Regions from separate parts of the Paraburkholderia sp. GAS42 genome, predicted to be linked through region 3. Evidence: riboswitches for the same ligand, from Rfam matches in the RefSeq annotation. Region 3 holds a riboswitch; each other region holds the start of a gene.
The links. Region 3 has a riboswitch for cobalamin ahead of cobW (cobalamin biosynthesis protein CobW). Riboswitches for the same ligand answer to the same signal wherever they lie in the genome.
Positions count from the first base shown of each region.

Region 1: linked by a shared signal. The riboswitch ahead of P3T16_RS20895 (TonB-dependent receptor plug domain-containing protein) and the one ahead of cobW (cobalamin biosynthesis protein CobW) in region 3 are both predicted to bind cobalamin.
Region 2: linked by a shared signal. The riboswitch ahead of P3T16_RS24555 (CbtB domain-containing protein) and the one ahead of cobW (cobalamin biosynthesis protein CobW) in region 3 are both predicted to bind cobalamin.

Region 1 covers NZ_JBNDML010000014.1:69,982-79,573, reverse strand. Annotated here, with positions in the region: gene P3T16_RS20895 (TonB-dependent receptor plug domain-containing protein) at 1-1,766, opposite strand, end outside; cobalamin riboswitch at 1,868-2,116, opposite strand; gene P3T16_RS20890 (ATPase) at 2,304-2,678, shown strand; gene P3T16_RS20885 (cell division protein ZapA) at 2,675-2,989, shown strand; RNA gene ssrS (6S RNA) at 3,110-3,291, shown strand; gene P3T16_RS20875 (EVE domain-containing protein) at 3,390-3,848, shown strand; gene P3T16_RS20870 (SIMPL domain-containing protein) at 4,030-4,758, shown strand; gene lgt (prolipoprotein diacylglyceryl transferase) at 4,834-5,751, opposite strand; gene P3T16_RS20860 (LysR family transcriptional regulator) at 5,878-6,891, opposite strand; gene ilvD (dihydroxy-acid dehydratase) at 7,074-8,747, shown strand; gene P3T16_RS20850 (c-type cytochrome) at 8,946-9,278, shown strand; gene P3T16_RS20845 (DUF2486 family protein) at 9,320-9,592, opposite strand, start outside.
Region 2 covers NZ_JBNDML010000018.1:57,299-66,890, reverse strand. Annotated here, with positions in the region: gene ggt (gamma-glutamyltransferase) at 1-1,351, opposite strand, end outside; gene P3T16_RS24565 (hypothetical protein) at 1,447-1,620, opposite strand; gene P3T16_RS24560 (histidine phosphatase family protein) at 1,974-2,552, opposite strand; cobalamin riboswitch at 2,584-2,726, shown strand; gene P3T16_RS24555 (CbtB domain-containing protein) at 2,768-2,977, shown strand; gene P3T16_RS24550 (CbtA family protein) at 2,989-3,735, shown strand; gene P3T16_RS24545 (hypothetical protein) at 3,864-4,001, opposite strand; gene P3T16_RS24540 (PepSY-associated TM helix domain-containing protein) at 4,120-5,355, opposite strand; gene P3T16_RS24535 (IclR family transcriptional regulator) at 5,628-6,410, opposite strand; gene P3T16_RS24530 (IclR family transcriptional regulator) at 6,435-7,253, opposite strand; gene P3T16_RS24525 (hypothetical protein) at 7,252-7,455, shown strand; gene P3T16_RS24520 (DUF1254 domain-containing protein) at 7,554-8,855, opposite strand; gene P3T16_RS24515 (DUF1254 domain-containing protein) at 9,095-9,592, shown strand, end outside.
Region 3 covers NZ_JBNDML010000015.1:98,057-107,648, reverse strand. Annotated here, with positions in the region: gene cobO (cob(I)yrinic acid a,c-diamide adenosyltransferase) at 1-94, opposite strand, end outside; gene P3T16_RS22025 (cobalamin biosynthesis protein) at 136-513, opposite strand; gene cobA (uroporphyrinogen-III C-methyltransferase) at 510-1,250, opposite strand; cobalamin riboswitch at 1,417-1,643, opposite strand; cobalamin riboswitch at 1,719-1,987, shown strand; gene cobW (cobalamin biosynthesis protein CobW) at 2,097-3,179, shown strand; gene cobN (cobaltochelatase subunit CobN) at 3,186-6,992, shown strand; gene P3T16_RS22005 (ATP-binding protein) at 6,989-8,056, shown strand; gene P3T16_RS22000 (vWA domain-containing protein) at 8,086-8,721, shown strand; gene P3T16_RS21995 (flagellar brake protein) at 8,750-9,592, opposite strand, start outside.

The DNA.
Region 1 (9,592 bases), on a different contig from region 3:
ATGGTGTAGCGCGCCGACAGATTCACGACGCCGTAGCCTGCAAGTGTATTGCCGCTATCGTTTCGCTTGCCGCTCACGAGCCACTCGCCGCCCACACGCCAGCCGCCGATATCGCGATTCGCCGCGAACGAGGCGAAGCGACGCGCGCGCCGGTTCAGATCGGTGTCCGTGTCTTCGTCGACGGGATTCTGGACCGTAAAGGTTGCGCGCACATCGGTCTTGCCGACATGCCCGCTCCACGATCCCTCGACGCCCTGCACCTTCGCTTGCCCGACGTTCTGCGCAACGAATTCACCTGGACTCACCTGCTGATACTCGATCAGATTCGTATAGCGCGTCTGGAATGCGGTGAGCTTCATCACGCCGAGCGCGTTCGACGCGTACTGCAACGCCGCTTCGACCGAATGACTGCGTTCCGGCTGGATCGACGGATTGCCGCTGAACGGGAAGTACAGATCGTTGAAGGTCGGCGCGCGAAAAGCATCGGACCAGCTTGCAGTCACCTTCCAGTGTTCGGTGAAATCGTATCCGTAGCCGAGATAGTAACTGTTCGCGCCGCCGAAATCGGAGTACTGGTCGCGTCGCACGTTCGCCTGGAACTGACTGGCGCCAAAGCGTCCCGTATAACCGGCGAAGCCCGAGTTCACGTGACGGTCGGGCGCAGCGTAGGCGTTCGAATCAAGGCTCTGGTCGAGATGCTCGTAGCCGAGCTGAAACTTCTGCTGCGGCGCGAACGTGAAATCGTTCTGCCACGTGTATTGACGGTTATCCGTGTTGAAGTGGTCGGTGTAGGTGCCGTTCAAGGCCGTCGTGCTGCGGTCGTTACCCGCAGCGACGATGAAGTGCGTCGTCCACCCGTCGGTCACGCGACCGTTCGCGAACACCGACGCCTGCTGTACCTTGCTGTACAGATTGTTGAGATCGGTGGGCGCGCTGAACGGATTGTCGAAGCTGTCGTTGCCGTTCGACTGGAAGTAGCGCACGCCCACGTCCCAGCTTTCGTTGAAGCGGTGCCGCACGGATGCCGCGATGCTTTCGTTCAGATAGCCGTTCGCGTTCGGGTTGACCGGCGCGAGCGCGGGATTGATCGACGAGAAGCCGTCGTCCTTCGCGCGCGCGATCGAAAAGCTGAAGGTCGTCTTGCCGTCCTTGTCGAGCGCGCCGTCCACGCCGGCCTGCTGGCGCTGCGTGTGATAGCTGCCGTATTCGACGGAGAAATTGAAGCGTGGCGGATGATTGCCGCCATCTTTCGTGAACACCTGCACGACGCCGCCAACCGCACCCGATCCGTACAACGCCGACACGTTGCCGTTGACGACCTCGACGTGATCGATCTGGTCGAGTGGAAGCTGTTCGATCTGCGCGTTGCCAAGGCTCACCGAATCGACGCGCACGCCATCGATCAAAATGAGCGACTGCTGCGCCGAAGCGCCTCGCAGAAAAAGACTCGCCGACGAACCCGGGCCGCCATTGCGCACAATCTGTGCGCCGGGCGCGAGTTGCAGCAGGCCGGGCAGATCGCGCGCGGTGCTGTCGGCGATGTCCTGCGGGTTGAAGCGCGTGGTCTCTGGAATGGCATCGGCGAGCGACTGCGGTCCGCGCGCCGCGGTGACCACGACTGGCGCCAGCGTGACCACTGGCGCTGCGGACGGCGTCGCGTTCTGGGTGGACGCCGGTGCGTCGTCCGTCTTCGCGGACTGGGCCTGTGCGGCAAGCGGCAGGCCGGTCAAGGCGAGCAGCGCCGCGCGGGCGATGGGCGTGTACATCGGATGAATTCCTGTGGCTGGCGTGCACGGCCCGCTTCCCCGCAGGCCGTTGCGTAGCAGGACGGCCGTTCATCGACGCGCAGGCTGCCTGCCGCGTGCGAACGACGTCCTTCCCTCTGGCCGGTATCCGGGCTGGCGACGCATCGATCCGCCTTCCCACGCATGAATGCGCAGTGGCATTGCGCGCCTTTTTTAAGGGCGTGTACTGGATCGACTTGCGTGAAATAACGCGGTCGCTTACCGTTGCGGGGGCAGCACAGGTTAGCGCGGCCGTATCGCCGCGCGCCCTGTTTCCCGTTTAACTGCGCGACATGAAAACGCGCGCGGGCACCAAAGTGCCGCAAGTGTAGGAGCGACCTGCTGTAGCGTCAAGAAAGCCCGGCTCACTGCAATTCGCGTGCGCGCCATTTGCACGATTTCAGCGTTTTGCAGGCATAAAACTCGCAAAAAGCCGTGTTGTTACGTCTCGAAACGAGACAATTGTCGGAACCTGCGACATTCCGCGCTAGAATGCCGTGTCTTTAGAGGACGCAGCACATGCTCAACGAACTCGAAACACTCTCACAAAACATTGGCCGGCTGATCGAAATCAGCCAGCGTCATCACGAGGCGCGCCGCGCACTCGAAGATCAACTCGCCCAGGCGCGCGCAGAATGCGCAGCCATACGCGTTGAACTCGAGCAGACACGCGAAGAGCGCAACGCGCTGCAAGCGGAGCGTGACACGCTCTCGTCGAAGATCGACGACGCGCAGGTTCGCCTGAACGCCATCCTCGAAAAACTCCCGCGCGCGCGGTCGCACGCCGAGCCGGACAACCAGCTCGACCTGCTTGCGACCTCGCAGCATGAGGCGCATGAAGAGCACGACCAGGAAGCCGGCCGCGAAGTCACCCGCCACGGAGAAAATGCATGACCACGAAGCAGATCGAAGTCTCGATTCTCGGCCAGCCGTATCGTCTCGCCTGTTCGCCGGAAACCGAAGGCGCGCTGCTTGAAGCAGTGGCACGTGTCGATGCGGAAATGTCGAAGATCCGCTCGGGCAGCAACGTGCGTGGGCAGGATCGTATTGCCGTGATGGCGGCGCTGTCGCTGGCATCGGAACTGCTTAAGCTGCAAGCCAGTGTGCGACACGGAGAATCTTTTCCCGCTGAAGAAATCCGGCGTACAATGCACTCCATGAACGAACAGCTGGGCGCAGTCATCCAGCAGTACGGTGTGCAGTAAAAGTTTTAACGGGCGATTGTTTTAAAGGCCGGTTGTGTAACCGGTCTTCGAGTTCAGCGCAACGTACTTCGTGAGGTCGCTGTGATTGCAGCGAGCGTCTGGATTCAAAAAGTTTAGTCAGCTTCCCTGCCTGGTTCGCCAAGGTCATATATTCCTTGAACCAATGCCATGTGCACGGTTGCGGAAATTTGCAGCACGGGTGTGCGCGTCACTCTGTCTGATGTACCCGAAGTGCGGCTAACTGCGACCAATTCTGAACTCCCGGTTCAGGATGCCGGCCTAGCGGCTATGGCGGGGACCTATTCAACGGCATCGGACACTCGTCCGGTGCCGTTTCCGTTTGTAGTTCCGCTTTCTTTCGCTTTCTCTCTCCCTTTCTTCTCGACGTTCATATCGACTCATGCGCTACTGGCTAATGAAGTCCGAACCGGACGAAGCAAGCATCGATCATCTCGCCAACGCCCCGCATCGCACACTGCCCTGGACGGGCGTGCGCAACTATCAGGCACGCAACTTCATGCGCGACATGATGCAGGTCGGCGACGGTGTGCTGTTCTATCACTCGAGTTGCCCTGAGCCGGGTATTGCTGGCATCGCGGAAGTATCGTCGACACCCTATCCCGATCCGACCCAGTTCGACGCGAAGAGCCCGTACTACGATCCGAAATCGGATCGTGAGACGCCGCGCTGGACGCTCGTCGATGTCGTCTTCAAGAAGAAGATTCCGCTGATCCCGCTGGCGACGCTGCGTGAGCATCCCGAACTCGCGGACATGCGTGTGCTCGCAAAAGGCAACCGGCTGTCGATCACGCCTGTGACCGAAGCCGAATGGCGATTCATCACGAAGCACCTCGTGTGAGCCGGCGGACGCGATTTGTGTAATCGAATATTGCTTGCGGGAACCCGGCGGCCTGACAGACGCCTAACAGTTCCGCAAGCGCCGTGCCAGTTCGATGCACGACGCGTGCCGTGACGGTTCGTAATGGCGTGCTATTGCCGGGACCGTCGTGCACAACCGGTTGAAGAAGGAACTCGTTCAAATGACCAGAAAAACCGCACTCGCTTTCGCCTTCGCTCTTGCGTCCGTGACGCCGCTCGCCCTCTCGCTCGCACCCACTGATGCGTTCGCGCAGACGCTCGTGCAGAATCCGCCGTCGGGCGTGCTGTCGCTGTCCGCGCAGGCCAGCGCCGATGTGGCGCAGGACGTCGTCAACATCACGCTCTTCTATGAACAGGAAGCGAGCGACCCCGGCTCGCTCACGGGCACGCTGAACCAGCGCGCCGACTCGGCGCTGCAAAAGGCCAAAGGCGTCGCGGGCGTGACAGCGCGCACCGGCGCGTTCTCGATCTATCCGTCGACGGACCGCGACGGCCGTATTTCCGCGTGGCGCGGCCGCACGGAAGTGCAGCTCGAATCGCACGACTTCGCGGCGGCGTCGAAGCTTGCAGGCCAGCTGTCGTCGGTCATGCAGGTCGGCAATGTGTCGTTCTCGTTGTCGCCTGAAGCGCAGCGCGCCGCTGAACAGAAGCTGACCGGCCAGGCAATCGCATCGTTCCGTCAGCAGGCCACCTCGTCGGCTCAAGCGTTTGGCTATAGCGGGTACACGATTCGCGAGGTCAACGTGGGACACAACGGCGTGATGCCGCGTCCGATGATGATGATGAGCGCCCGTGCAGGCGCCGACGCGAAGGCTGCCGCGCCGATTCCGCTCGAAGGTGGGACATCGACGGTGACCGTCAACGTGTCGGGTTCTGTGCAGATGAAGTAACGCGCTTTCGTTTTAGGCGCGCGTAGAAACAGAAAAGCCACGGCATGCCGTGGCTTTTCTGTTTTCAACCGGCCGCTACGCCGAAGGTGAGTTTGTACCCACCACCGGCTCCGGCTGGCGTCGGCCGCGACGATACGCCCACAGCAGCATGAGGATGCCGGCGAGCACCATCGGCAGCGACAGCCACTGCCCCATCGAAAGCCCCAGCGCCAGCAGGCCCAGGAAATCGTCCGGCTCGCGTGCGAACTCCACCGTGAAGCGTGCAAGGCCATAGCCGATCAGAAACACCGCTGACGCCGCGCCCACCGGCCGCGGCTTGCGCGTAAAGAACCACAGCACGAAGAACAGCACGACACCTTCCAGCGCGATCTCATACAACTGCGACGGATGACGCGGCAGCATGTGATATTGCGCGAATACGTCGGCGAGATGCCAGCGCGACACGAGGTCCGGGTGCGTAGCCATCCAGCCCGCGTCTTCGTTTGCGGCGCCCGGGAACAGCATCGCCCAGGGCGAGCTCGGGTCCGTCACGCGGCCCCACAGTTCGCCATTAATGAAGTTGCCGAGCCGCCCGGCCGCGAGGCCCGCCGGCACCATCGGGGCGACGAAGTCGGTGACCTGCAGCCACGTGCGCTTGCGTTGCCACGCGAAGAGCGTCATTGCGAGCGTCACGCCAAGGAAGCCGCCGTGAAACGACATGCCGCCTTCCCAGACCTTGAAGATGTCGAGCGGATGCGCGAAGTACCAGCTTGCCTTATAGAACAGCACGTAGCCGATCCGGCCGCCAAAAATCGTACCGAGCACGCCGTAGAACAGCATGTCGTCGATATCTTTCGCGGTCCAGCCTTGCGCAGCAACGTGCGGCAGACGCAGCCGCAACCGGCCGACGACAATCGCCGCAATGAACGCCACAAGGTACATGAGCCCGTACCAGCGCACGGCGAGCGGCCCCAGGTGAATGGCGACGGGATCGAAATTGGGGTGAATGAGCATGTGTTTTTATGGGTGGTTCAACGGCGGATTCTTTATCGGTAACGACCGCGGGCGCGACACGCCGCCTGCAGCATGGATTGGACGGCCTGGCGGGCAATGCGTTCGCGGCACCCGCGCGAAAAACCATCAGCGCCTGCGTGTGCGGGCCTGCGCCGGCTTCGCGCGTTGCGTCCCTGCGGCCGCGCTCAGCGCAGGATTCGTCGCAAGGTTCGCTACATACGCGCGCACGATGTCGATGAAACCCGCGAGCACCGGGCTCACCTCGGCCGTGCGCCACACGAGACCCGTCTCGATGGCGGGCACCGATTCGCGCAGCGGACGGTACACGACGCCGGTGCGCCGCAGGTTACGCAGCGATTGCGGCACCAGTGCGACGCCCATACCGGCTGACACGAGGCTGACGATCGTCTGCATCTGGATCGCCTCCTGGCCGATGCGCGGCGTGAGGCCCGCAACGCCGTAGCAATCCATAATGATGTCATAAAAGCCCGGCGCCAGACGCCTTGGGAAGATCACCAGCGGCGCATCGGCGACATCGCGCAGGCTGACGGGCGTGTCGCGCCAGTCTTCGTCGGCGTGATCATCCACGCGCGCCGCCACCTCCGATGACATCGCGATCACCAGCGGCTCACGCGCGATCGGCAGCCACGACAGTTGCGCGAGATGCCGCGGCGGCAGCGGCGCAATCACGAGGCCGGCGTCGACGCGGCCCGCGACGAGTTCGTCGATCTGCACGTCGCTCGTCGCTTCGGCGAGTTGCAGGCGCACGCGCGGATGGCGCGCGCCGAAATCGCGCAGCAGCAACGGCAAGAGGCCGTAATCCGCCGTCGAAACAAACGCCAGCGACAACACCCCGGCCTCGCCGCGCGCCAGACCCTGCGCGAGCGGCCGCAGCCCTTCCGCGCTGGCCAGCAACCGGCGCACTTCAGGCAGCAGATCGGCACCCACCTGCGTCAGCTCGACCGAGCGCCTCGTGCGCGCGAACAGTTCGACGCCGAGCGTCTCTTCCAGCGCCCGGATAGCCTGTGACAGCGGCGGCTGCGTCATCGACAGACGTGCGGCAGCGCGCCCAAAGTGCTTCTCTTCGGCGACGGCGATAAAGTAGCGCAACTGGCGCAGATCGGGCGTGGCGGCTTGCATCGATTGATACTTTTTTCGACCTTATCAAGCCTGAATAATATATTGGACACGCGCCTTGAGAAACTGCATTCTTGCGCGACGTGCTGGAAACATCCGCCCTGCACCTCCCGGACGGCGGATTTCCCCAACCCTGCACCGCACCCCGGACAAGACCCCCGGACAAAGACATTACGGAGCTCCCCATGTCGTACAACCGTCGTTCGAAGAACATCACCCAAGGCGTCGCGCGCGCGCCGAACCGGTCGATGTATTACGCGCTCGGCTACGAGAAGGCCGATTTCGACAAGCCGATGATCGGCATCGCAAACGGCCACTCGACCATCACGCCGTGCAATTCCGGCCTGCAGCGTCTCGCCGACGCCGCCGTGAAAGCCGTCAAGCTGTCCGACGCGAACCCGCAGATCTTCGGCACGCCGACCATTTCGGACGGCATGTCGATGGGCACCGAAGGCATGAAGTACTCGCTCGTGTCGCGCGAAGTGATCTCAGACTGTATCGAGACCTGCGTGCAGGGCCAGTGGATGGACGGCGTCGTCGTGATCGGCGGCTGCGACAAGAACATGCCAGGCGGCATGATCGCGCTCGCACGCTGCAACGTGCCGGGCATCTACGTCTACGGCGGCACGATCCGCCCGGGCAACTGGAAGGGCCGCGACCTGACGATCGTGTCGTCGTTCGAAGCCGTGGGCGAATTCACGGCCGGCCGCATGTCGCAGGAAGATTTTGAAGGGGTCGAAAAGAACGCGTGCCCGTCGTCGGGTTCGTGCGGCGGCATGTACACCGCCAACACGATGAGCTCGTCGTTCGAAGCGCTCGGCATGTCGCTGCTGTATTCGTCGACGATGGCGAATCCGGACGACGAAAAGGTCGACTCGGCCGCCGAATCGGCACGCGTGCTGGTCGAAGCGGTCAAGAAGGACCTGAAGCCGCGCGACATCATCACGAAGAAGTCGATCGAAAACGCCGTGGCCGTGATCATGGCAACCGGCGGCTCGACCAACGCGGTGCTGCACTTCCTCGCGATTGCGCACGCAGCCGAAGTGGAATGGACCATCGACGACTTCGAGCGCATGCGCAAGAAAGTGCCGGTGATCTGCGACCTGAAGCCGTCGGGCCAGTTCGTCGCGACCGATCTGCACAAGGCCGGCGGCATCCCGCAGGTCATGAAGATCCTGCTGGACGCAGGTCTCTTGCACGGCGATTGCATGACGATCACCGGCAAGACGATGGCCGAGGAACTGAAAGACGTGCCGTCGAAGCCGCGCGCCGACCAGAAGGTGATTTTCCCGATCTCGCAGGCTTTGTATAAGGAAGGCCACCTCGCGATCCTGAAGGGCAACCTGGCACCGGAAGGCGCGGTCGCGAAGATCACGGGCCTGAAGAACCCGGTGATCACGGGCCCGGCCCGCGTGTTCGACGACGAGCAGAGCGCGATGGAAGCGATTCTCGCCGACGGGATCAAGCCAGGCGACGTCCTGGTGCTGCGTTATCTCGGCCCGAAGGGCGGCCCCGGCATGCCGGAAATGCTCGCGCCGACTTCCGCACTGATCGGCAAGGGTCTCGGCGAATCCGTCGGCCTTATCACCGACGGCCGTTTCTCGGGCGGCACGTGGGGCATGGTGGTCGGTCACGTCGCGCCGGAAGCGTTTGTGGGCGGCACGATTGGCCTCGTGCAGGAAGGCGATTCGATCACGATCGATGCGCACAAGCTGCAACTGGAACTGAACGTCGACGCCGCGGAAATCGAGCGCCGCCGCGCTCTATGGCAGCAACCGAAGCCGCGTTACACGCGTGGCGTGCTGGCAAAGTACGCAGCGCTCGCACTGCCGGCCAACAAGGGCGCCATCACGGGCTGATGCATGAATCGGATATGAAGTCAGGCATGACCGGCGGTTGACGGCGCGCGGTTCCACGCGTCGCTGGCTGCCGGTCACCGTTTGACGGGCTTCATGCAGGACAAAGGGGCACACGACGGATCGTGTGCCCCTTTGCTTTTATAATGCGTCCACAAGAAGTCCCACACGAGTCCGGCACACGTACCGGCGGAGACCAGAATGAATCGGAAGTCGTATGCAGCAATGGCGCTTGCGGGCGCCCTGGCAGTCGGCGGAACGGCGCATGCACAGGAACCACCGGGCGATGGGCTCGCCCTCGCGAGAGCGCAGAACTGCATGAGCTGCCACTCGGTGAACCGGCCGCTTATGGGGCCGGCGTTGCGTGACATAGCGGCACGCTACGCGACGCGCAGCAATGCCGTGACCTATCTGTCGCACAAGATCGTCGAAGGCAGCACGGGCGTCTGGGGGCCGGTGCAAATGCCCGCCAATACACAGCTTTCACCCGATCAGGCCGTGGCACTGGCGAACTGGATACTGACGCTGAAATAACTGACGCCCGATTTCGATTCCGGCCACCGCGCAGGTCATACTCAACGGTGACGTTTGCGCTCTTCTTCCACTGCTTCGCGCACCCAGCCGCTCATCTGCGCTTCGAGCACCGCCCCGACTTCCTTCGCGATCTGACCGACGAGCCACGTCGCGTGGACCTGCATGGCCGCGCGACAGCGTTCCTCGATGACCTCCTGCCCTGCTCCGCGCAGGTAGGCCGAGAAGCGCGCGCGCAGGTGTTCGGCGAGGAGGTCGGCGTCAGGGCCGGCGGCTGCGCGACCGTGGGTGTGGGTGTGCGCGTGGGTGTGCGCCGA
Region 2 (9,592 bases), on a different contig from region 3:
CGAAATCGGCGACGCGCGTAGCGATCGACGTCTGCGTTTGCGGCTGTCCTTCGCCACCCTGCGTGCCGTAGACGAGATACGGCAGGCCGTCCTTAAGCAGCATCGCGGACATCAACGTCGATGCGGTGCGTTTGCCAGGCGCGAGCGCATTCGGATGACGCGGATCGAGCGAGAAGAACGATCCACGGTTTTGCAACAGCACGCCGGTCGCCGGATCGAGCACCGCCGCACCAAAATCGAAGTACAGGCTTTGCACAAGGCCAACAGCATTGCCTTCGCTGTCGGCTACGCAGATGAACGTCGTATCGCTGCCTTGCGCGACGGCGGCGTGCTGGCGCGTCGCGTCGGCTAGCCACGCATCGCGTTCGCGTGCAGCGAGTGACGCAGCAAGCAGTTCATCAATGGGCACCTTCACAATCAAGGGATCGGTCAGATGCCGGTCGCGATAACCAGATGCCCATTTGATCGCCTGAATCTTCGCGTGAAAATAATCGGCGCCAAGAGGCGCCCGCGGATCGATCTGCACGCCATCCAGAAAGTTGAGGATCATCGCGCCGGCCATGCCTTGCGACGGCGGCGGCATCTGACACACCTCATAGCCGCGATAACGCGTGCGCAGCGGCTTCACCCATTGCGCGCGATATGAGGCGAAATCCGTGGCATCGAGCAGACCGCCCTGCGCATCCACATATGCAGCGGCTGAATCGCCGATGTCGCGATAGAACGCCGACAGGCCATGACGCACGAGGTGTCCGAACGTTCCGGCGAGCGCGGGTTGCCTGAGACGCGCGCCTTCCTTCAGCACGTGACTGTGCTCATCGAAATACGTCGCACGGCAGCCCGCATCGGCGCGCAGTACTTCGGCGTCGTCCGCAAACCAGCGCGCAAGATCGCGTCCGACCGCGACGCCCTCGCGCGCGTAGTCAATCGCGGGAGCGAGCACGCGCTCAAGCGGCAATTTGCCGAAGCGCTCACGCGCCAGCATCCAGCTTCCGACCGCGCCAGGAACCGTCAACGCAGCCAGCGCGCCACGTGTCGATAGTGCTGTGTGACCTGAAAAGCGCTCAAGCGTCGCGCGTCGCGCGCTCTGCCCGCTACCGTCGATGCCGATCGGCGCTTCACCGGCAGGCGCGATCATCCAGAACGCGTCGCCGCCGATGCCCGTCATATGCGGCTGCACGACGTTGAGCATCGCGGCGGCAGTGAGTGCGGCGTCGACTGCGCTGCCGCCTGCGCGCAGCACGGCGAGCGCTTCCTGCGTCGCAAGCGGATGCGCGGTGGCGACCATGCCGCGTTCGGCGCGGCTGACGGGGCGCGTCGTACGCGCGGGCGTTTCGTTCGGGTTGTGCATCATGCGAGCCTAAAGGCCGGCCTCTGCGCCAGAAATCGGGCGCGCCTCAAATGTGCCTAAGGAATTCCTCAGGTCGCGACAACCTCCGCGATGCATCAGGCGGCTCGAGGAAACGCCGCGGCAGCGGCGCTTTCGACGCTGCCGGCGGAGGTCGGGAACACGGCGGCGTCCTGTTCCAGCAGCCCATGTCGCTGCGCGTACAGTACGGGCGCAGGGGTCCAGCGAATGTGATCGAGGATTGCCTTATAGGGCGCTTCGTCGCGCAGCATGGGAGAGATCCGCTCGTCGGGCGTCCGTGGGGGACGCGATGCGAGCGGCTATGCAAGCTCCATGCCGATGAGCGTCGGGGCTTGCCTGTGGGGGTGCCGGTGACAATTGCTGGCCGTTGCCTTGACGGGCGGCGCACCACATTGCGGCACCGCGCGCCAGGGCGGTGCGAAGGTCAAGCTATCGCCACCTTACCCAATCTGCAGAAGGCACGCTCTTCATGCAGCGCAGCGCGAACATCGAGCGGCTGTGGCGGATCCCGGCAATCCGGTACAGCTTCTCGCGTCGGACGTAGCGTCCAGCGGGTACGAAGGCATGTTCTCTCTTCTGCAGTTCTGCTTCCTCCCCTCAGATTTCAGGCGGAGCCCGGCCACCAGGCCCAGCTTCCGTCCCGCGAACGCCGCAATTCGACAATCGACAGCGGGGCAATCTCGATCCGCCTGAACGCTGAGGCCGGTGCGCCCAGCGCGTAAATGATCGCCGCGCGGATCACCACCGCATGCGTGATCGCGACTAAAGCGTCGCCGTCGTGTGCAGGCTGAAGCGCGTCGAGCCACGCGCCGACGCGGGCGAGGACCATGCTGAAGGACTCGCCACCAGGCGGCGCGGCGTCGGGCGAACGCGTCCATGCGGCGAGCGCATCCGGTTCTTCGGCGGCGAGATCGCTGAGCCTTCGGCCGCGCCACTCGCCACAATCGACATCGGCCAGCGCGGGCGCGGCTTCCGTCTTCAACCCAAGCGCTTCAGCCATTTCGCGGACGCAGGTCGCGTCGCTGCGAAAGACGCGCGCGGCTTGAGCGACGCTCTGCGCCCGCTCGCGCCACGCCTCGATCTCGGCCACGCCGCGCGCATCGAGCGGATCGTCGGCGGGGAAAGCGCCCACGCGCATCGCCCGCGTTGCCGCGTGGCTGACCAGCAGCAACCGTGTCTGCATCTCGTGTCCCTTTGTCGGAGGCGTAGCGTTCATCACGCTGGCGCGGCGAAGTTTAGCGCGTAGAATAGCGTCACCGAAGCGCGGAAGCCGGTGTAAGCCCGGCGCGGTCGCGCCACTGTAATCGGCTCAGCATAGAGCCGAAAGCCAGACCTGAGCTTCGAGTCATCCCTTTTCTAGTCGACTGTCGGGGCGCGTAACCCCTGGAGAGATTCATCATGACTGACACCGTTTTCACGCCGGCCGCTCAACCTGCACTGATCCCCCTGCGCGAACTGCTGCCGTGGGTCATCTTCGGCGGCCTGCTGCTTTTGCTTGCGCTGTATTTTGTCGGCGCTGAACAAGGGGCGACGTCGCTCGTCCCTGGCATGATGGTTCACGAATTCGTCCACGACGGCCGCCATCTGCTCGGCTTCCCCTGCCACTAACGGGGGCACACATGGTAGGCAAACTGTTGGTACGCGGCATGCTTGCAGGCATCGCCGCGGGACTCCTCACGTTCGCATTCGCCCGCTTCGCCGGCGAACCCGCGGTCGAGCAGGCAATTACATTCGAAGAGAAAGCCGCAGCGGCGCGTGGCGAAGCGCCGGAGCCTGAACTCGTCAGCCGCGAAACGCAGGCGGGTCTCGGCCTGTTGACTGGCGTGGTCGTGTACGGCGCGGCATTCGGCGGACTCTTCGCGTTGACCTTCGCGTATGCGTATGGCCGCGTCGGCAAGCTGGGCGCGCGGGCGCTGTCCGCGATGCTCGCAGCGGCGGCGTTTATCGCGCTCGTGATCGTGCCGAATCTCAAGTATCCGGCTAATCCGCCTTCCATCGGCGACCCCGAAACGATCGGCCCGCGCACCGGGCTCTTCTTCCTGATGATCGCGATATCGCTGGTTGCGCTGGTGTTTTCGCTGAAGGTGCGGCGACGCGCGGTTGCGCGCTTCGGTCAGTGGAACGCGGCGATCATCGGCGGTGGGGTGTATGTCGCGATCATCGCGGCCGTGCAGATCGCGATGCCGGTGATCAACGAGGTGCCGCAGACTTTCCCGGCCACGCTGCTGTGGCATTTCCGCATTGCGGCGATCGGCATGCAGCTGATCATCTGGACGACGATCGGGCTGCTGTTCGGCTGGCTCGTCGAACGCAGCGAACGCGCGCAACTTCGCGCGGGCGAAGCCAGGACATCCGCGTTGCCTTGATGTCGCTTTGATGTCGCTTTGATGTCGTTTGATACGGGCTCAGGCGGTTCAGCCGGAAGGCAAGGCCTGAGCCTGCAACTGCCTGCATTTCTCCCCGTCTTCTTCTGGCGTATCCAGCCGCTCGCCGCTCAGCCGCGCGCAAGCCGCGCCGACACTTCCAATAACGCGGCGGCTGGCGGCAGACGCAGACGTTTCGCAAGGAGCTCGAGTCCGATGATCGCGACGAGCGAGAGCAATATCAGTTTGAATGCTGCAACAGAAGACACGAGATGACCTGGATGTCGACGATAGCTACGTCATGTGGAAGGGCGGCACGGCGTGCCCGCGTATCAAGCCACAGAGCTTCGCAGCCGTCCGCGCGACAGCGTGTGTTGTGCTGCGTGGTCAGGACTGCGCAGCAGACTCCCGCGTGACGCCCGAGCGGGACGCCGCAGCTGCAGCCGCCGCAGAACGGCGGCGCGCACCGAGCTTCTTCAGCCAGATCATCAGCCCGGTTGCGCTCAATATCGCCACCGCGATGCCGGTGAAGCTCATCAGAATTCGTCCACCGATCCCGATGATCCGGCCGGAATGCAGCGGGTATTGCGCCTGCATGAAGATGTCGCCGGCCGAGCCTTTGCCGGGTATCGATCCGCCTGCCAGCTTGCCGGTATTCGCGTTGTAGTACAGCCACGCGTTGCCGAGACCGGCGTCGCCGTGATCGTGGCCCGGCGCGAAGAATCCCACACCGTATGCATTAAACGACGGCACGTAATACAGCGCGCCCGGCGGCGACTTGAGCCCGCGTTCGCGGCCCGCCTGCGCTGCCATCTGCACGATGCGCTCAGCCGTGAGCGATACGTTGCCGGGCTCGCCGCGACGTTTCAGTTCGGGATTGTTGAACGGCGTCGGCGTGAGCGTCGACACCGTCGAAAGGATCGGGCGCACCACCGGATCGGAGAGATTCATCGAGACCGAAGTCAGCGCGACGATCGCGAGCACGCCCCAGATCCAGACGCCGCCGGAGCGGTGCAGGTCGAACGTCAATGCGTAGCCGCCGCGCCGCACGCGAAACGCAAACGACTTGCGCCACGCCTTCACGCTCGGGAACGACAACACGAGCGCAATCAGGCTATCGAACAGCCACACAATGCCGACGATGCCCATCAGCCACGTGCCCGTGTCGAAGCTGCCCATGAACGGCAGATGCAGCGTGTAGTGCAGCTTGTAGATGAACGGAATCAGGTTGAGTCGCGCGACCGAAACGGCGCCCCATTCGCGCCGGCCCTGAATCTCGCCGGTGGCGGGGTCGACGGCAAGCTGATTGAAGCCGGGCGCGTAAGGCTGGCCGGTCTTCGGATCGGTGCGCGGCAGCACCATCATCTGCAACGTCTGGCCTCGCTCGACGCCGAGCGGCAGATACGTCACGTCGAAGCGCGGATCGGCGGCCTCGATGCGCTTTGCCAGTTCCAGCGAAGGCAGCGCCGGCCCATTCGTGCGCGCGTGGAAGAACGATGGATTCAGCGCCGCGTCGAGTTCGTGATCCCATGCGATCACCGCGCCGGTCAGTCCGGCGACGAACAGGAACAGCGCCGTCGCGACGCCCATCCAGCGATGCAGGCGAACGAGCAGCGGCCTCATGTTGCGCGGGCGCCCGCGCGCGCGGGCCCGGCCGCAATAGATTGCGCAACGAAAAACACGGGAAATCGGCTCTTTGTAAATAAGAATTGTTCGCATCTTAACGGCTGCGGGGCCGGGCCGCAAGTTGTCCGTAAGCCGCCGTTTTAGCGACAAGCCTGACATCGGTTACGCGATGATTTTTCCGGCGATGACGATCGTGAAGATCGTGTTCGTGGATATCGTCGCGGGGCTGTGGTGAGGCGGCGGGTTGTGGCGATAGTCCCGACGTCACGTCATCGCAAACCCGCGGCGGCCTCGATGTTCGAGACCATCATCATGAGACGCGGCGCGACGTCGTCGAGCAGCGCGCGCGCCTGCGGTGTGTGAGCCCGCACGGCGCAGTTGAACACCAGCGTTTCCGAATCGACCGGCGCGCACACCGGTACCGCCACGCCGTACACATTTTTTTGCATGTCGCCGTACGACACGCACACGCCCCGTTCCGCGTAGTCACGCATCGCCTGATCGAGTTGCGAACGATATTGCTGCCACTGGTCAGGTACGCCAACCCTCAGCTGGTTCAGCGCCACTTCGCGTTCCTCGGGTGCCACGGCGGCGAGCCACGCCCGTCCCATCGCCGTGCGCAGAACGGGGCGGATCGCTCCGACGTCGGGCCGCGCGTCGGAGCGTTTGTCGGCTGAACAGCTTTCGATGTAGATCATGTTCGCCTGGTCCCGCATGCCGAGCGACACCGCACCGCGTATCGAGAGGGCGAGTTCGCGCATGAACGGTCTCGCAATCTGGCGGATGCGCATGCCGGAAAGCAGTGGATACCCCATCGACAGCACGCCACCTCCAAGCCGGTATTTGCGCTCCTGCACGTCGTGACGCAGATAGCCGAGCTCCGTCAACGTATAGGCAAGCCGTGAAACGGTGGCTTTGGAAAGGCCGGTTCGCTCGACGAAGTCGCGATTGGCCAGCATTCGTTCGCCGGGCAAAAAGCAACGCAGCATTTCGAGTCCGCGTGCCAGCGTGACGGCGAACTGGCGGTCATCGTCGTCAGGCGGCGCGAACATGGCAAGTCCTGTTCGGGATCAGATTCATGGATGTTTCAGGGCCTTCTCTACGGGCGTGGCGTCAGGCTGTGCGGCAAGTTCGTGTTCGATCGTCTCCACCATGTGCATCAGCTTCGGTGCGATTTCGTCGATTAATGTGCGCCGGGCGAGTTGAGTCTGCGGCACGCCGCAGTTGAACACGAAGATTTCCGAATCGATCGGTGTGCGCATCGGCACGGCGACCGCGTGAATGTCGCGCTTGATGTCGCCCTCGCTAAGGGCGAAGCCGCGTCTCGCGAACGCGCGCAGCGCCGCGTCCACCGATGCGTGATAAGTCTGCCATTGCAAAGGGTCTCTCGTGCGCACCTGTTCGAGCACGGCGCTGCGCTGTGCGGGCGCCGCACGTCCAAGCCAGGCGCGCCCCATCGCCGACGCCAGAACCGGCAGCGAAGCACCCGTATCCGGGCGAAACGCCGGCGAGTCATGTCCCCTTGAAGTCTCGACGTACACGACCTGCGTGCGGTCGCGCATTCCGAGTGACACCGAGCCGCGCGTTGTATCCGCGAGTTCTTTCATCAGCGGCCGCGCCAGTTCCCTGATTCGCAGGCCCTGCAGGAACGGATAGCCCACCGAGACCGCCGCCGACCCCAACCGGTATTTGCGCACGCTGTTGTCGTAGCGCAGAAAGCCGATCATGGCCAGCGTGTACGTGAGACGGGAGACGGTGGCTTTCGAGAGACCAGTACGCTCGGCGAACTCCTTGTTGCCAAGAATCGATTCGCCCACCTTGAAGCAGTTCAGCAACTCGAGACCATGAGCAAGCGTTGTCGCGAACTGCGGGTTACGGGTTGGATTCCCAGTCATGGATGTGATCACCAAAACGCGCGTTTTCGCGCTTCGCCTATTCAATCACAGCGGCGCCGTGATGGCACAGACCGACGCGGGACCGACGATGTTCATCGTCGACACCGACACGCCTGGCTACCGGATGGTGCGCGTCATGTCAACAACACACAGACGTCCCGAACGGCCACCGGCCTGCATGGCGCGCATCAGTGCGCGTTGACCGACGGCAGCGCGAACGGCGTCGCCGGAAGCCGCTGGGGAATGCGCGGCGTCGAGGGAACGCGGCCTGTCTGTGCGGATCAGACAGGCCGTCGTTCGTTATCCGGCGGCGGTTTCGTCGACGCGCCGGACAGCCGGAATGATGTAGTCTCGCGACAGAATCTCCCTGCGCGGATGGTACAGACGCAGGATCAGATAGAAACGGCCACACGGAGCGGGCAGCCAGTTCGAGACACCCTGCTGCGGTGCCTTGTGCTGAATGAAGATGTCGAGCGAGCCGTCCTGTCCGTACCGCAGATCCCGCGAACGGTCGCCGATCGCGTAGCGCCGGATTGGGTTGTCCGCGAAATAGAAGTCGCTGCCGTAGATCGACACGGACCAGAAAGCATCGACGGGCGGCAGGTGTCCGGCCGGAAAATGCAGCACGTATTGACGCGCGCCGTCGAGTTGCTCGCCACTGGCATCGAAGTCGCCGAGCGCGTAGAGCGCTTCGTCGCTTGCAAGCGCGCCGAGGCCTTTCATCGCCGTGCAGGCTCGCGCGAGGTAGTCGGTGCCGAGACGGCCGCCCGCGTAGTTGATCGACCACGGCAGCGCGCGACGGCTGCGGGTATGGCCTTCGATGAGTTGCATTCCTGCTTCGGCCGCCCGGTTTAAGCCTGCCAGTCGCGCTTCGCTGGCGGACTCCACATCGAAGCGCCGGGCGCGCGCGAGTCCGATGCGCGCGAACTGCGCGACGAGACCTGCATCGACCACGGGCGGCGGATTGTCGGTCATCGCTCTTGCAAGATTTTCGAAGAACCCGATGCCGTTGTGCGGCGATGCCTGGTAGTCGGCCACCGCCTTCGGTAACCGGCTTTTTCCGGTGGCCTGTAGCGTGAACTGGGACTGAAAGGCGCACGCTTCCGCCATGTCGTCGGCGCCGTCGATCAGTACGCGTCCGAGCATCCAGACCAGGTTTGTCGGGCAACGGATTTCTACCGTGCCATCGGGCAACGATCCCGACCAGTCAGGTCCGACAATCGCGAAGCGCGCTGCCGAAGGACCCATGACGCGCGGACCGAGATTATGAAAATTGTCGCTATACGCGTCGACGAATTCCATCACGAAGTAGCGTCCGGTCGGCGCAGGTGTCGACAGCACAACCGGTCCATCGGCGAGATTCAGCCACGCCATCGAGTACAGCAGATCGTTGGCCGGCGTGACGACGTCGCGGTCCTCGTGCGTCCATGGGCGCGGACAGTGCGAGAACTGATTGATCGGTGCGCGACCGCGATCCGTCGGCGCATCGACCGCGGTCATCAGGGCACACGTCCGTACGATCTCGACGAGCGGATAGCCGTAGACGAACGCCTGAAGGCCAACGACGTAGGCCCACTCTTCCTGTGCATTGCCACTGATCATGCTGGGACTCCTCCTGTTTGACTACCTGCGTGCGCGGGCCGTTGCCGGCGCACGCCACAGTCGCCGGTCAAGCCGGAACAGTCACCGCACGCCGCATCAGTCCGCGGAATTTTGTCCGCAAAGTATAGGCAGGCGACCCCGTTCAAGTGTTTAACATGGCGAAACCCTAATTCCGTTATCGGGTGGCGCGGGTAGGCTTGACTCCGTTCCACGTATCCCCTTTTAACGGAGCGGTTCTCATGTCTTTATCAGCAGGCGGTTACGCCGCCGCGCGCGTTCTCCCGGCCGCGACGGATGCAACCGAAGTCCTCGCCACACTCGCGCGCGATGCCGTGCTCTACACGCTGCCGTTGTTCGAAATGGCACGTTCGCGTGCGGTAATGTGCCCGCGCCGCGACGACGACGGTCGATTCGCGGGCGACAGCCCTGATTCAACGGTGTGCTGGATCAACCGGCTCATGCGCGACCGTCAGTTGCTCGGTCCGCAGCACCGCAAGGTTGTGACGCCCAACAACGACACGCTGTATATCAGCGCGTGGCTCGACATCGGCGAAGAACCGCTTGTGCTGACTGTTCCCGATACCGCGAATCGATATTACGTACTGGGCCTGCTGGACTTCTATACGAATCCATTCGACTCCATCGGCACACGCACCACCGGCAACGGCGCCCGCAAGTTCCTGCTGCATCATCGCGATACGCCGCCGCCTGCCGATGCCGATCTGACGGATTGCACG
Region 3 (9,592 bases):
GGCCTTTTTCGACCGTGGCCGAAGCCTGCTTTTTCTCGTGACCCTCGCGACGGCGTTGCGTCATGCGTTGATGCGATTCGGGATCTGTCTTCATGGCGTGTCCTGGTGCCGGGAGGCGTTCGTGTTGCGTGGAAATCAGTGTGCGGATGCGATGGCGACGGTGACGCCATCGAGCGTGGTTTTGGAGACGATCAGCTTCGCGCCGGGCGATGCAAGAAGTGCGCACGGTTCGCATACGCCGTCGACGCCGAGATGCGCACGGACCGTATCGGAAGGCGTGGGCAGTTCTCCTAGCGCGTCGATCTGCTCGGGCGCAAAGGTGTGCAACAGCAGCCCATGGCGCGTGCAGAATTCGACGAGTCCGGGTTCGCGTGCTTTTGAATCAATCGTTGCGGCCGCAAGCACTTCGTCGAGCGAACGGCCGGCCAGCGCGAGCGCCGCGCGCACGGCGGATTCGATCTGCTGCGCAGATGCGTTGCGTTTGCTTCCGATGCCGACGGTCAGCGTTTTCATGTGCTGTTGCCAGTTGGAAGATACGGCAAGCCGAGCGCGGCCACGCCGCCAATCACGACGATTGCTGGCGAGCCGAGTCCGGCTTCTGCGACTTTCGCGGCGAGTGTATCGAGCGTCGCGCGCACGTGCCGCTGCTCGGGGCGCGTGGCGGATTCGATGGCGGCGCACGGCGTTTCCGCTGGCATGCCGGCTTGCAGCAACGCGGCGACGATGTCGTTGAGTCGACGCATGCCCATATAGACAACCAGTGTCATCTGCGTCGCGACGAGCGCGCGCCAGTCCGGCTCGCCGCTGCCCGCGCCGTGTCCGGTGACGAAAACGACGCCTTGTGCATGATCGCGATGGGTAACAGGAATGCCGATCGCAGCGGGCGCGGCGATACCCGCTGTAATACCGTTGATGATTTCGACGTGAATGCCGACGGCTGCCAGCGCCTGCTGTTCTTCACCGCCGCGCCCGAACACGAACGGATCGCCGCCTTTCAGCCGGGCGACACTGCGCCCCGCGCGCAGATGCGCGAGCATGGCCTCGACGATGCCAGACTGCGCCGTCGACGGCTGCCCGCCGCGCTTGCCGACGTACACGATTTCCGCATCCTTACGCGCGAATTGCAGCACATCGGGATTCACGAGATCGTCGACAAGCACGACGTCGGCTTCGCCTAGCGCGCGCGTCGCCTTGAGCGTCATCAGCTCGACGTCGCCTGGACCGGCGCCGATCAGCCAGGCGCGGCTCATAGTGAGCGGCACGGCGCGCAGCAGCGCGCAGGCCGCGGCGTGCAGTCGGGAAGGGAAAGCCTGGAAGTCGTCATATCGACGGCTTGACGAATAGATGAATCATGCGTTGCCACACGTCAGGCGCCTCATTCCGTCCCCCGCGGATCGGGCGTTCGGCGATCGCAACGGTCGCCCCTTGCGTCTGGCCGGTATCCGGGCTGACGACCGCATGCCGTTCGCCTTCCCACCTGCGCAGCGCAGGCAGTGGCGTTGAATGACATGTGCGGATGCATGATCCGCTGGCCGCTTACCGTTGCGGGGACAGCACAGGCTCAGCAAATCGCTTCGCTTCCTGTTTCCCGTTTAACAGCACACGCGAACGCGTGTGCGGGCACCAAACGCGCGCATACGATATCACAGGCACTCCCTGAAAGCCCGCCGGAGTGCCCTTGCCGCGGGCCCTTTCTTGACGTTGCCACTGCCGAAGCCTACACTCGCACGCACTCTGGTGCTCGCGCGCACGCTCCGTGCGCGCAGTTAAACGGGAAACAGGGAGCCCTTCCTGCACGGATCGGGCCAACCTGTGCTGCCCCCGCAACGGTAAGCGAAGGCATCGCTTAATAGCGATGTAAAGCCGGCTTCAATACATGCACATTACAGCGTGCCTGTATCTGTCCACTGCGCAACGTGTCAAATGCGCGGGAAGGTGAAGCGGCGATTTCGTCAGCCCGGATACCGGCCCGAGAAAAACAGGCAAACGCCGCGGGGATGCGGCGTATCGACCACGATTTCATCGAATGTCCGGTTGCTCCGGGCAAGCCGTTTTTCGTCCCCATCTACTCAACAGTCCACCACCCTGGAGTCAGGATGCAGACGCGCAAGATTCCCGTCACGATTGTCACGGGCTTCCTCGGCAGCGGCAAAACCACCTTGCTGCGGCACATTCTTCAACATGCGGGCGGCCTTCGCGTCGCGGTGATCGTCAACGAATTCGGCGAACTCGGCATCGATGGCGAAATCCTCAAAGGCTGCGGCATCGGGTGTAACGAAGACGGCAGCGAAGCCGAAGGCCAGTTGTATGAGCTCGCCAACGGCTGTCTTTGCTGCACTGTCCAGGAAGAGTTTTTTCCAGTGATGGAAAAACTCGTCGAACGCCGCGACCAGATCGACCACGTGCTGATCGAAACGTCCGGTCTTGCGTTGCCGAAGCCGCTCGTGCAGGCATTCAACTGGCCGCAGATCAAAAACAGCTTCACGGTCGATGCGGTTGTGACCGTAGTCGACGGTCCGGCCGCGGCAAGTGGTCAGTTCGCGGAGAATCCGCTAGCGGTCGACGCACAGCGCAAAGCCGATCCGAATCTCGATCACGAGTCGCCGTTGCACGAACTGTTCGAAGACCAGTTGTCCGCGGCCGATCTGGTGATTCTGAACAAAACGGATCTGCTCGACGAGGCAGGGCAAAGGGAAGTGGAATCACTGATCCGTGAAGAAATCCCGCCGCAGGTGAAGGTTGTGCGTGCACACATGGGACAGCTCGATCTGCACGCACTGCTCGGTCTTGAGTCAGCTTCCGAAGACACCATTCATCTGCGCCACGACCATCACGGTTCCGCCGACGACGCCGATCATCATCACGACGAGTTCGATTCGGTAGTGGTCGAGGCGAACGTTTCGTCGCGTGAGGCGGCGATCTCGGCACTGCAGGGCCTCGTCGAAAGCCACACGATTTACCGGGTCAAAGGCTTCGCGGCATTGCCGGGCGCAGCAATGCGTCTTGTGATTCAAGGCGTCGGACGACGCTTCGACAGCTATTTCGATCGTCGCTGGCAGGCCGACGAAACGCGCGCGAGCCGCTTTGTACTGATTGGCGAAGACCTCGATCAGGCCGCATTGCAGCAGGCGCTCGATGTCGCTCTGAGCGACAGCCGCAACGTCGTGCAACAGGCGTAAATCGACATGCATCTGCTGCGCACCACGCCGGGTGGCTTTGTCGACGATACGGCCGGCGTCATGCGGATCGATCAGCGACCGGCGGATATCGTCGTGCTCAGTTCCGCTGATACGACGCTGTCGCTGCTCGCGAGCGTTTTCCCGCGTCTGGGCGCTGATTTCCCGAGCCTGAGGCTCGCGAATGTCACATTCCTCCGGCAACCTGCGTCGGTCGATTTCTACGTCGAGGACGTGTTGCAGCACGCGAAAGTCGTCGTCGTCGATCACCTCGGCGGCGAGGCTTACTGGCCATACGGCATCGAGCAGGTCGTTGCGCTGGCGGAGCGCAAACAGCAGGTGCTCGCGATGTTCTCGGGCGATCTTCAGGAAGACCCGAATCTGCTCGCACGCAGCACCGCCGACGCTGCGCTGTGTCATCAGCTATGGCGTTATCTCCGCGAGGGCGGCCCGCAGAATGCGGAGCGGTTTCTGCGCTGCATCGCGCATCGCGCGTTGGGCTGGGGCGACGAGCCGCCGCTGCCGCAACCGTTGCCAGCCGCAGCGCTTTACCATCCGGCGCGCGACGTTCCCACGGTCGAAGACTGGCAGGCACGCTGGCGTGCCGATGCGCCGGTGGTCGCGATCCTGTTTTATCGCGCGCATTTGCAGGCGGCGAATACAGCCGTGTTCGATGCATTGATCGACGCGCTCGATGCGCAAGGCCTTAATCCGTTGCCGGTCGCAATCACGTCGCTGAAAGACGACGTGAGTCGTGACGTGGTGCAACGGTTGTGCGCGCAACATAACGTGGCGCTGGTGCTCAACACGACGGCATTCGCCGCGTCAGCCATCGACGATCCTGAGCCACTCGCGCTTGCCGGCGACGCGCCGGTAATGCAGGTGATCCTGAGCGGCGGCAATCGCGATGACTGGCTCAAGGACAACCAGGGTCTCAATTCACGCGATATCGCCATGCATATCGCGCTGCCCGAAGTGGATGGCCGCATCATTACGCGGGCGATCAGCTTCAAGGGGCTCGCGTATCGTTGTCCGCACACCGAAGTCGATGTCGTGCGTTATCAGCCTGACGTTGAGCGCGTCAGGTTTGTCGCCGGGCTAAGCCAGCGCTGGTGTCGCCTGCGCGGCATCGAAAACGCCGACAAGAAACTCGCGCTGATTCTCGCGAATTATCCCGTTAGCGAAGGCCGCATTGGCAACGGCGTGGGTCTTGATACGCCCGCATCTGTCGTAGGCATTCTTTCGATGCTGCGCGAGCAGGGCTATCGCGTCGATACTGTACCTGCCGATGGCGATGCGCTGATGCACACGCTGACGGAAGGGGTGACGAACGACCCCGTCGTGCGTGATCTGCGCCCGGCGCTGCAAAGCCTTGCGCTAGACGATTATCTGGTGCAGTTCCAGCAGTTGCCGGCTGAAGTACGCAATGCATTGAATGCGCGCTGGGGCACGCCCGAACAGGATCCGACGCTCCGTCGTGGCCGCTTCATGATTGCGGGCTGGCGTTGCGGCCATGTGTTCGTTGGCATTCAGCCAGCGCGTTCGCGCGAAGGTGGCGATTACGCAAGCTATCACGACGCCGATCTGGTGCCGCCGCACGCGTATCTTGCGTTCTATTTCTGGTTGCGTCACCGGTTCGGTATCGACGCGGTCGTTCATGTCGGCAAGCACGGCAATCTGGAATGGCTGCCGGGCAAGAGCGTCGCGCTCAGCGAAACCTGCTGGCCGGATCTCATTCTTGGGCCGATGCCGCATCTGTATCCGTTTATCGTCAATGATCCGGGCGAAGGCAGCCAGGCGAAGCGGCGCACGCAGGCCGTCATCATCGATCACCTGATGCCGCCGCTGACGCGCGCGGAAAACTATGGTCCGTTGCAGGACCTCGAACGTCAGGTCGACGAATACTATGAAGCGCTGATGGTCGATCCGCGTCGCTCGAAACTGCTGCGAAGGACGATTCTCGAAACGATCATCACGCATCGTCTGCACGAGGAACTGAGCCTCGGTTTGCCCGATGGCCACGACGCGGAAGACGCGTTGCTCACGCGTGCCGATGCGTATCTGTGCGAGTTGAAGGAGGCGCAGATTCGCGACGGCCTGCATACGTTCGGGCAGTCGCCGCGAGGGGCGCAGCGACGCGATACGCTGCTGGCACTCGGGCGTTTTCCGATCGGTGACGGGCAGGGCGCGAAGGCGGGGCTGATTGATGCGCTTGCACGTGACCTTCAGATGGATCACCTGTTCGATCCGCTGACGGCGGACTGGTCTGCAGCGTGGGAAGGTCCGCGCCCCGGGATTCTGCAGCAGGTGAGCGACGCGCCGTGGCGGCATAACGGCGATACGCGCGAACGGCTCGAATGTCTCGCGGCAGCGCTACTGAATGATGTGGGCGACGATACGGGATCGGCTACCGCAACGTCGTTTGAACCCGGCGCATTGCCGCAAGCAGAACGCGTTCTCGAACGCTTGCGGAACGATATCCTGCCGCGCCTCGATGCATGTGGACCGCAGGAAATGCTGCACCTGAAGCGCGGACTCGAAGGGCGTTTCGTGCCGCCGGGTCCAAGCGGTTCGCCTTCACGTGGCCGCCCCGACGTGCTGCCGACCGGGCGCAATTTCTATTCTGTCGACACCCGTGCTGTGCCGACGCAATCGGCGTGGTCGCTGGGTCTCAAGTCGGCGCAGCAGCTGATCGAGCGGCATGTGCAGGAACACGGCGACTATCCGCGCGCGATCGGGCTTTCTGTGTGGGGCACCGCGACAATGCGCACCGGTGGCGACGATATCGCGCAGGCGCTTGCGTTGCTCGGCGTGCGACCCAGATGGGCGCCGGGCAGCCATCGCGTGACCGACTTCGAGATCATGCCGATCGAGGTGTTCGACAGGCCTCGCATCGACGTCACCTTGCGTGTCTCCGGATTCTTTCGCGATGCGTTCGCGAACGTCATGCATCTGTTCGATGCAGCGGTGCAGGCTGTGGCGGAACTCGACGAGCCAGAGGACTTGAATCCGATCCGCGCCCGCGTGCTGCGCGAAAGGGATGCGTTGATTGCGAGCGGCGTGGAAGCAATCGAAGCGCGCCGTCGTGCCGGCTGGCGTGTATTCAGCGCGAAGCCCGGTTCATACGGCGCGGGTTTGCAGGAGATGATCGACACGCGGCAATGGCAGACCGATCAGGATCTGTCTGCTGCGTATCAGGCGTGGGGCGGCTACGCGTACGCGCAAAAGAGCTCGGGCGAAGAGGCGCGCGAAGCGTTCGGCAAGCGCCTCGCCGCGCTGGACGTCGTGCTCCAGAATCAGGACAACCGCGAACACGACGTGCTCGATTCGAACGACTATTACCAGTTTCAGGGCGGCATGGTGGCAGCGGTCCGACATCTCGCGGGCAACCAGCCGCATATCTATCATGCCGACCACAGCAACCCGGCTGCACCGCGCATTCGCACGCTGCACGAAGAGATCGCGCGCGTGGTCCGCTCGCGCGTGGTGAACCCGAAATGGCTCGATGGCGTGAAGCGGCACGGCTACAAGGGCGCTGCGGAAATCGCGGCCACTGTCGACTATCTCTATGGCTATGACGCGACAGCGCGCGTGATATCGGATCATCAGTACGCGCTGGTGACGGACGCGTATCTGAACGATAACGGTACGCGCGATTTTCTGGCGGCGCACAATCCGCATGCGTTGCATGGCATCTGCGAGCGTCTGCTCGAAGCGATGCAGCGCGGCCTGTGGCAGAACCCCGGCGACTATCGCGCGCAGGTTGAGCAGCATCTGCTGGCAAGCGAACAGCAACTCGAAGGAACACGAACATGAACGCATCGACGGATTCGCGCGACGTTGCAACCTCCGTGCCGGGTCGGGCCACCTTTCCGTTTGCGGGGTTGATCGGCCAGGCACCCTTGCAGCAGGCGTTATTACTCGCGGCAATCGATCCAGGGCTGGGTGGCGTGCTGATCAGCGGCCCGCGCGGCACCGCGAAATCGACAGCGGCGCGTGCGCTCGCCGAATTGCTGCCCGAAGGGCAACTTGTCACACTTCCGCTTGGCGCGAGTGAAGAGCGGCTGATCGGCACGCTGGATATCGAAACAGTCCTGCGCGACGGTTCGGTGAAGTTCTCGCCTGGTCTGCTCGCGAAAGCGCACCGTGGCGTGCTGTATGTCGACGAGGTCAATCTGTTGCCCGATACGCTGGTCGATGCACTGCTCGATGCGGCGGCGAGCGGCGTGAATACGGTGGAGCGCGACGGCATTTCGCACAGTCACGCGGCGAGCTTTGTGCTCATCGGCACGATGAATCCGCAGGAAGGTGAGTTGCGTCCGCAACTTATCGATCGTTTCGGTTTGATGGTGGAACTGGAGAACTGCTTCGATCCGCAGCTGCGTCAGCAGATCGTCAAGGCGCGCCTTGCGTTTGAAGCCGATCCGTCCGCGTTTCGTGCGAAATATGCCGCGCAGCAGACGGCTTACGTGCAGCGTATTCACGCCGCGCGTGAACGCGTGCCGCAACTCGTGTTCGGCGATGCGCTTCACGATCACGTCAGCCGTATCTGCATCGATGCTGCAGTGGATGGGCTGAGGGCCGATCTCGTCATGTTGCGCGCGGCGCGCGCATTGGCAGCGCTGGAGCAGGCCGCGACGATTACCGTTGAACACGTCGATCGCGTCGCGGAAGCGGTGTTGAGGCATCGTCGACTTCAGCGCGGCCCGCACGCGATGCCGCCGTCATCGAAGCCTCCGCAGACCACGCACGAATCGCCGCAACAGCCGCGGTCGGAAGACAACGAAAGCAGCGAAGGCGACTGGGGTCATCTGCCGCCAGAGACGGTGGGCACCACGGCCGTCAAGGGCGTCATTCCGCTACCCGTAAAAAAACGCTGAGCCATCGATCAGGCGCCGCCGCTGGATCGATCAGCGGTGTTCGATGGCCACACGCAACAGGCGCCGCCACACATGGCTCAAAACCCGGCAGACGTATCGACTGGCCGTCGACGCTCACAGCGAAACGACGCGAACATCTGACGCCAGCGCATTTGCGCTTCGTGCGCGAAGCATCAAAGGGTGGCGTGCTGCACTGTTTCGTCCTCGACTGTTCCGGCTCGATGCTGTCAGGTCAGCAACTCGCGTTAGCCAAGGGCCTGCTTGTCGCGATGCTCGATCAGGCTTGCACGGCGCGCGCCGAAGCGGCACTGGTGTGTTTTGGCGGTATGCGCGCCGATGTGCGATTCGGGCCTGCGGTACCACGCTGGTGGAATGAGCGCTGGCTGCAACCGGTCGGTGGTGGAGGGGGCACGCCGCTCGGCCTCGGTATATCGCGGGCGTCTCACGTGCTTGAACGCGCTGCGCGCAGCAAGCCTTTGCAGCAGCGCTGGCTCTGGCTTCTGTCGGATGGACGCAGCGGCGATCTGCCGCTACGTCCCGCGCTTGCCGATCAGATCGTGTGCGTCGATTTCGAACGCGGTGCGGTGAGGCTCGGCCGCTGCAAACAACTGGCGCGTGCGTGGGATGCCATGTGCTGCACGCCAGAGGGCCTGATCGCGTCCTGAGGCAATCAGGACGCGCATCGGGCCGTGTTCACGCGCGCGTCATGCTGTTCCAGATATAGGCGTCGTCCTGACGATCGAAGACGAACGCCTTCAGTGCCGTCTGCATGGCCGGCTCCAGCACATCGAATTCGAGGCCGTGCGCCGTCAGTTCCTTGTGCATTTCGTCGGCCTGCACGTTGCGGATGACCGCACGCGTCTCGATCAGGGTCTCGATGTCGCCGGACTTGATCCAGAACGACAGACGCAGCCGCTCGCCAACGCGCCCCAGCATGTTCTTTGTCGCAAGTGACAGGCCGAGCGCACTGACTCCATCCGCGAGGCCGACACCGTCCCATACTTCGTTGGCTTCGCTACCGTAGCGAACCGCAAGGTGCGCGTGCACGCGGATCGAGCGTCGTTCGCGCAGCCGCCGGATCGCGCCGGGTTTCGACAGCACGACGTAGTTGAACGGATTGTTGCAGAGTGCCTCGACAGTGCACGTAAAGCGGTAAACGGCCTGGCTCGCGATCACAACGATGTCGACGTTCTCGTTGACCTCGAGCGGCGACGCCTTGCCGTTCGCGACCGGTGGCGTGATGAACAGCACCTGGTTGGGCGCAAAGCCGATCACGCGGGCCGGATGCATCGGACGGCCCATGCCGATCTGCGAACGCACGCCCAGCAGCGCGCCAATCGGCAGATGCATTTCAGCAAGCGAAGTGGGATGGGGTGCTTCGCCTTCAGGCTGCGGGGAGGTTGCGCCCGCAACAATCGTGTCCTTGCGGCGCGGCCGGAAATGTTCGAAGAGGAACTGGCGTTCCTCTTCGTTCGCGATCGAAGCGCCGCGCGCCCGCAGCAGCGTGCCGTCCTGATCGATGAGAGGCCACGGCAG